One region of the Burkholderia metallica genome, then DNA from elsewhere that is predicted to be linked to it. Evidence: riboswitches for the same ligand, from Rfam matches in the RefSeq annotation. Region 1 holds a riboswitch; the other holds the start of a gene.
The links. A riboswitch is a leader RNA that binds a small molecule or an ion and turns the genes downstream of it on or off. The one in region 1 is predicted to bind cobalamin.

Region 1 (3,578 bases):
AGCCGACCGGGAAACCGAGGATCAGCGCGGGGCGCGGCGCGCCGGCGTCGATCATGTCGAGCAGGTGGAACAGCGCGGTCGGCGCATTGCCGATCACGACGACGCTGCCGCCGAGGTGCGGACGCCACAGTTCGAGCGCGGCGGCCGAACGCGTATTGCCGAGATGCCGCGCGAGATCGGGCACCTCGGGCTCGCCGAGCGTGCAGATCACGCGATTGCCGGCCGGCAGCCGCGCCCGCGTGATGCCTTCGGCGACCATCCGCGCGTCGCACAGGATCGGCGCGCCGGCCGCGAGCGCCGTGCGGCCCGCGGTGCCGGCGCCGACGGAGAAGCGCAGGTCGCCGACGACGTCGACCATCCCGCACGCGTGGATCACGCGCACCGCGAGTTTTTCGAGGTCGGGCGGAACCCGTGACAGGTCGGCCTCGGCGCGGATCGTCGCGAACGACCGGCGGTAGATTTCCTGCCCGTCGCGAATGTAGTCAAGCATCGGTGGTGTCCTGGCTGTGCCGTGCGCCCGTCAGTCGGGCCGCGGCCTGGTCTATCGTCAGATGGCGCGCGAGCGGGGCGCCGAGGCCCGCGGCCGCGTCGCGCCGGTAAAGGTCGTAGTGCGCGGGCGCGATCGCGACGAGCGTGTGCGTCGCGGGATGCGGCAGCGCACAGTGGCGCTCGCAGCCGCTCAGGTGGACGTCGGCCGCATGGCCGAGGCGCGCGGCGAGCGCGAGCGCATCGTGTTTCGTGTCGGCGCGCGCCTTCGCGCAGCCTGCGCTGCCGGCGCACGCGACGAGCGACGCGAGCGGGTCCGACGGCACGCAGACGAGGCCGAGCGACGCGAGCGCATCGAGCGTGGCCGAAGCGCGTTCGTTCGGCACGCCGTGCAGAAACACGCCTTGCCACGGCGTCATCGACAGCGTGCCGTCGCCGTCGGTTTCGGCCAGCGCGGCCAGCCGTTCCAGTTGCGTTGCGTCGAGCCGGCCGAGCACGAATTGCGCGCCGACGTTGCAGCGCACCGCATCGCGCGAAGGATGCGCGCCGAAACGCAGCGCCGGGTCGGTGCGGGCGCGACGCCAGCCGGCGAGCGCCGGATCGGCCGCGAGCGGGAAGGGCAGATGGTGCTGCGCGCGTTCGAACAACGCGCGCTCGCCGCGGGTGGCGAGCAGCGCGCGCATGCGCGTGACGTCCGCCGGCGCGAGATCGACGAACGCGAGCAGCCACGCGCGCGCGAGCGCGACGACTTGATCGGGCGCGACATCGACCGACGCGGGTCGATCGTCGCGCGCGACCGGCGGGCAGCCGGCGAGCCCCGCCGCGACGCGCACCGCGCCGTCGCCGCGACGCCACGCGGCCAGCCAGATGTCGTGCGGATGATCGAGCGCCGCGACCGATTCGCCGCCGTCGAGCTGGATCGAGAATTTCGGCGACAGCTCGCCGCGGCGCGGCTCGCGCGCCAGCATGTCGAACAGCGGCGCGGCGAGCGCACGGCTGTCGACGAGCGCGGCGGGATCGTGGCCGGCGAGCGGGCTGAGCATCACGTTGCGGACGTCGTCGCTCAGGGCGACGGCGGCCGCATCGGCCGCTGGATGCCCGGTGGCGTCGATGCGCGGGCCGAGCCCTGCGTCGACGAGCGCGCGCGCGAGCGCGTCGGCCGCGCCGTCGCGGATACCGCGCAACTGGAGATTCGCGCGATTGGTCGCGTCGATCGCGCCGGAGCCGAATGCGCGCGCGGCGGCGGCGATCGCGCGCGCCTGGCGTACATCGAGCCGGCCGCCCGGCAGCTTGATCCGGCACAGCCCGCCGTCGGCGGCCGCGACCACGCGCACGAGCCCCGGGCAGGCCGACGGGCGTGCGGCGGGCGACGCAGGAATCGAAACGGGGGCGGAACTCAACGGGATACCGGGGCAGTGTCGCGCCGCGGCCAACGCACCGGTACACCCCGCCCGACGCCGACTGGCACGCACGCACTTTCTGGCCGGCAGGTCTCCTGGCTGACAGGTCGGCGCCGGCTCCCGGCCTTCCCGGTCGAACCAGTGGCGTGAGGGGGATCGGCTCGCTGTCTACAGTTGCGGGGGCAGCCACAGCGGCGCGCGGCGCGCCCTGTGTTCCCTCTTCGGCCCCGAAGGGCACCGGCGAACGAACGGCCGTAGGATACCCGATTTCGGCACCGCTCCGACATCGGCGATTGCGCTGCAACCGTGTCGCAGCATGGCTGTGGCGCGCTGCGCGCGGTCGCGCGAATGGTACGATTGTCGGCTCGACGTACGCTCGGCGCGAGCCGATATCCGCGATGATGAAACTCGGCAGGACGGAGCTGTTTGGCATGGGGATCGCTTTGGCCATGTCGGGCATCGCTGCATCGGAGGTGCTCGAAAGCCTGCTGATCCCGTTTGCGCCGTCCGCAGCGTGGCCCACGCATGTCGCGCTTGCCAGCCTCGGCGTGCCGATCGTGGCGGGCGGAACCTGGCTGTTCAGGCGAGGCGGCGGACAACCGCTGGCATGGCTGCTGCTCGGCTGGCTGCTGGTCGCATCGGTCGTCGGCGTGTATTCGATCTTGCTGACTCATATCGTGGGCATACCGCTCGGCTGACCTCGCTGCCACGCTCCGCGTCCGGACGGGCCGCGCCGACGGCAATCGACGGATCAACGCGCGGCGGCACGATCGCCGCGCATCGCAACAAACTGGATGAAATCGAACGATGGGGAAGGGTGCATGACGGCGTGGCTGACGATAGTGGGCATCGGCGACGACGGTTACGCGGGGCTCGGCCGCAGCGCGCGCCGCGCGCTGCTCGACGCGACGCTCGTCGTCGGCGCGAAGCGGCATCTCGACATGCTGCCCGCGCGGCTGCCGGCCGCACGCGAAACGTGGCCGTCGCCGTTCGACCTCGCCGGCGTGCTCGCGCGGCGCGCGGCGCCCGTGTGCGTGCTCGCGAGCGGCGACCCGATGCTGTTCGGCGTCGGCGCCACGCTCGCGCGCACACTGGCCCCCGACGAATGGCGCGTGCTGCCCGCGCCGTCGTCGCTGTCGCTCGCGGCCGCGCGTCTCGGCTGGGCGCTGCAGGACGTCGGCGCGGTCTCGCTCGTCGGCCGCCCGCTGGCGACGCTCGCGCGTCACCTGCTGCCCGGCCGACGCCTGTTCGTGCTGAGCGCCGACGGCCGCACGCCGGCCGCCGTCGCGGCCGAACTCGTCGCACGCGGCTTCGGGCCGACGCGCATCAGCGTATTCGAACACCTGGGCGGCCCGCTCGAGCGGCGTCTCGACGGTCTCGCGCAGGACTGGCGCATCGACGAGACGGCGGCGCTCAATCTCGTCGCGCTCGACTGCCGGGCCGGCCCCGACGCACCGCGCCGCGCGCTCACGCCCGGCCTGCCCGACGATGCGTACCGTCACGACGGCCAGCTCACCAAACGCGACCTGCGTGCGATGACGCTCGGCCGCCTCGCGCCCGCGCCCGGCGAACTGCTGTGGGACGTCGGCGCCGGCAGCGGCTCGATCGGCATCGAATGGATGCGCGCGCATCCGTCGTGCCAGGCGATCGCGATCGAAGCGCACGCGGAGCGCCAGCGCTTCATCGAGCACA
Region 2 (3,578 bases), 920 kb from region 1:
TTCACGTAGCGCACGTCGACGAGCAGCCAGCGCGGCGCTTCGTGGGTCGACTTCGGATCGTAATAGGGGCTTTTCGGATCGAACTGCGTGGGATCGGGGTAGGGCGTCGACGACACTTCGGCGAGGCCCGCGATGCCCGGCTCGGCGCAACTCGAGTGATAGAACAGCACGCCGTCGCCGATCTTCATCGTGTCGCGCATGAAATTGCGCGCCTGATAGTTGCGCACGCCGGTCCACGGCAGCGAGCGCTGCGGTGCGTTGGCGAGATCATCGATGCTTGCTTCGTCCGGTTCGGACTTCATCAGCCAGTATTGCATGGATCGTGATCGACGCAGAAAGGGCTGCTACAAAAGAAAACGGCACCGGGCTCCGCCCGATGCCGTTGGATAGGCCCCCGCCTTGGCCGCTAGGCCGGCATCCTGAACCTGAGGTTCAGAATTGGTCGCAGTTAGCAGCACTTCGGGTACATCAGACAGAGTGACGCGCGCGCCCGTGCTACAAATTTCCGCAACCGTGCACATGGCATTGGTTCAAGGAATATATGACCTTGGCGAACCAGGCAGGGAAGCTGACTGAACTGTGATTCGATGCGCCAATTTGACCACCGTTGATCGCCGAGATCAAGGGGAATCGACGCATCGACTGAAACGTTACTGGGTTTCGTGCTGTGCGAGCACCGCGCCGAGCTGTTCGTTCATCTGGTGCATTGTACGACGGATTTCCTCCGCCGGAAATGCTTCACCGTGCCGCACGCTCGTTTGCAGGCGCAGCAATTCGGACGCGAGCGACAGCGCCGCCATCACGGCGATGCGATCGGTGCCGCGCACCGAGCTGTTCGAGCGGATTTTCGACATTTCGGCGTCGACACGCGCGACCGCTTCGAGCAGCGCCGCTTCGGTCTCGGCCGAGCAGGCGAGCCGATAGGCCTGACCGAGAATCGAGACTTCGATCTGCTTGGTGCTCATGCATGTTCTCCGTGGCTGGCCGCGTCATCGCCATCCGCACCCGCCTGCGCATCCAGCAGGTCGAGCTGGTTGTCGGCCTGCTCCGCGCTTTTCGAGCGCGGCAGTTTTTCGAGGATCGCGTTCAGTTTCACCTGGGCGTCGTCGATCTTCGCCGACAGCGTGTCGCGCTCGGCCGCGAGCGCATTGCGCTCGTCGCGCAGTTGCTCGAGTTCCGCGCGGACGGCGTCCGCTTCCGCGCGCATTTGCGCGACCTGCTCCTCGAGCGCGAGCCGTTCCGAGTGATAGCGCTTGTTCAGCGAAATCAGACGGCCAATATTTTGAGATAGGGTTTCGAGTTCGTTGAGCATTTGCTGCGTCCTCTAAAGACCCAGCATTTTAGCGCGGAATAACGCGCAATCCGACATCTGTAACGTTTCCAGTCGTAACACCCCGGCTTCTTGCCGCGAATCGGCGCTTGCCGTGCGTGTCCGGACGCTTCCTTGACGCTCGCGCGACCCGCTCCTAAACTGGCGCCGCCTCGGTGCTCGCGCGTGCAACGCGCGGTTAAACGGGAAGCAGGGTGTGGGCGCCGGACGCCCGCCAACCTGCGCTGCCCCCGCAACGGTAAGCGGCCGCGTCCGGTGACGCAGGCCGGCTCGGGCGCGTTTCGCGTACAGGTGTCGTACGCGCGACGCGGGCCACTGCGCGTCATCGCGCGGGAAGGCGAGCCGGACCGCCGCCAGCCCGGATACCGGCCGAGACGGGGAGCCCGCACGGGCTTCATGACGCGCGGCCCGCGGGGAGGCGGGGCGCGCCACGCTTCACGGAATCTTCTTCGATGCTGACCCCAATCGTCCGCGCGACGTTCACGTCACGACCGGCCGCCCGTCGCAAGCGCGCGCGCCGCACGTCGTGGGCGGCGGCGTGCGCGGCATGAGCGCCGCACGCGCCGCCGCGATCTGGGGCGCGCTGGCCGCCGCGGTCGCGCTGCTGTTCGTCGCGTCGCTGTCGATCGGCAGCGTACCGATGTCGCCGTGGCAGGCGCTCGCGTCGCTCGTGCCGCATGGCGGCGACGCGCTGTTCGCCGACATCGTCCGCACGCTGCGCCTGCCGCGCGCGCTCGCGGGCTTTGCATGCGGCGCGTTGCTCGCGCTGGCCGGCGCGCTGCTGCAGGTGCTGTTGCGCAATCCGCTCGCGGAGCCGTACGTGCTCGGCGTGTCGGGCGGCGCGGCGGGCTTCGCGCTCGTCGCGATGATCGCGGGCGGCGCATGGTGGCTCGTCGACGCATCGGCGTTCGCCGGCTCGCTCGTGTCGGTCGCGCTCGTGCTCGGCCTCGCGCGCCGCGAGCTGGGGCGCGGCGACGCGCGCGACGCATCGCCGCGGCTGCTGCTCACGGGCGTCGTGATCGCGGCAGGGTGGGGCGCGCTCGTCACGCTGCTGCTGTCGCTCGCGCCCGATGCACGGCTGCGCGGAATCATCTTCTGGCTGACGGGCGACCTGAACGGCGTGAGCGCGCCGTGGTTCGCGTGGGGCGCGCTGTTGCTGGCCGCTTGCGTCGCGCTGCCGGCCGCGCCGCAACTGAACGTGCTGCTGCGCGGCGACGCGACCGCGCTCGCGCTCGGCGTGCCCGTTGCGCGGCTGCGCGTGCGGATCTATCTCGTCGCGTCGCTGGCCGCCGCGGCCGCGGTGACGACGGCCGGCACGATCGGCTTCGTCGGCCTCGTCGTGCCGCACGCGCTGCGGCTCGCGTTCGGCAACGACCAGCGGATGCTGCTGCCGGCTGCGATGCTCGCGGGCGGCGGCGGCGTGATGGCGGCCGACCTGCTCGCCCGCACCGCGATCGCGCCCGCGCAACTGCCGGTCGGCGTGATGACCGCGTTGATCGGCGTGCCGGTGTTCCTGTGGATGTTGTTGAGGAGACCGATGCGATGACGCGCGCCGCACTGCCTGCCGCTGCCGGCGGCCCGACGAGTTACGCGGCCGTCGACCTGACGCTGAAGGCCGGCGCGCGCACGCTGCTCGACGGCTTCAACGGGGCGTTTCGTCCCGGCGAGATCTGGTGCGTCGCGGGGCCGAACGGCGCGGGCAAGACGACGCTGCTTGCGACCCTGGCGGGGCTGCAGCCGCCGGCCGGCGGACAGGTCGAGATCGACGGCCGGCCGCTGGCCGCATGGCCGCCCGCGCAGCTTGCGCAGCGCCGCGCGCTGATGCCGCAGCAACTGCACGACGCCTTCAGCGCGACCGTGTTCGACACGGTGCTGCTCAACCGCTTTCCGTATCTCGGCGGCTGGGGCTGGGAGCGCGACGGCGACCGCGCGGCCGCCCGCGACGCGCTGGCGGCGTTCGACCTGAGCGCGCTCGCGTCGCGCGACGTGCTGTCGCTGTCCGGCGGCGAGCGGCAGCGCGTCGCGCTGGCTGCGACGCTGTGCCAGGACGCGCCGTTGATGCTGCTCGACGAGCCGCTCGCGCATCTCGACCTGCATCACCAGATCGGTTGCCTGAGCGCGCTGGCCGCGTGGCTCGACACGGGCCCGCGCACGGTGCTGTTCTCATGCCATGATCTGAATCTCGCGCGGCGCTTCGCGACGCATGCGTTGTTGCTCGACGGCCGCGGCCACGCGTGGGCCGGCCCGG

Region 2: linked by a shared signal. The riboswitch ahead of WJ16_RS12630 (FecCD family ABC transporter permease) and the one ahead of cobG (precorrin-3B synthase) in region 1 are both predicted to bind cobalamin.

Annotation. Positions count from the first base shown of each region.
Region 1 is NZ_CP013401.1:1,881,547-1,885,124, forward strand. Features, by position in the region: gene WJ16_RS08395 (precorrin-8X methylmutase) at 1-490, opposite strand, end outside; gene cobG (precorrin-3B synthase) at 483-1,886, opposite strand; cobalamin riboswitch at 1,955-2,143, opposite strand; gene WJ16_RS08405 (hypothetical protein) at 2,285-2,584, shown strand; gene WJ16_RS08410 (bifunctional cobalt-precorrin-7 (C(5))-methyltransferase/cobalt-precorrin-6B (C(15))-methyltransferase) at 2,708-3,578, shown strand, end outside.
Region 2 is NZ_CP013401.1:2,805,026-2,808,603, reverse strand. Features, by position in the region: gene WJ16_RS12650 (EVE domain-containing protein) at 1-317, opposite strand, end outside; RNA gene ssrS (6S RNA) at 388-569, opposite strand; gene WJ16_RS12640 (cell division protein ZapA) at 651-965, opposite strand; gene WJ16_RS12635 (ATPase) at 962-1,312, opposite strand; cobalamin riboswitch at 1,467-1,718, shown strand; gene WJ16_RS12630 (FecCD family ABC transporter permease) at 1,878-2,876, shown strand; gene WJ16_RS12625 (ABC transporter ATP-binding protein) at 2,873-3,578, shown strand, end outside.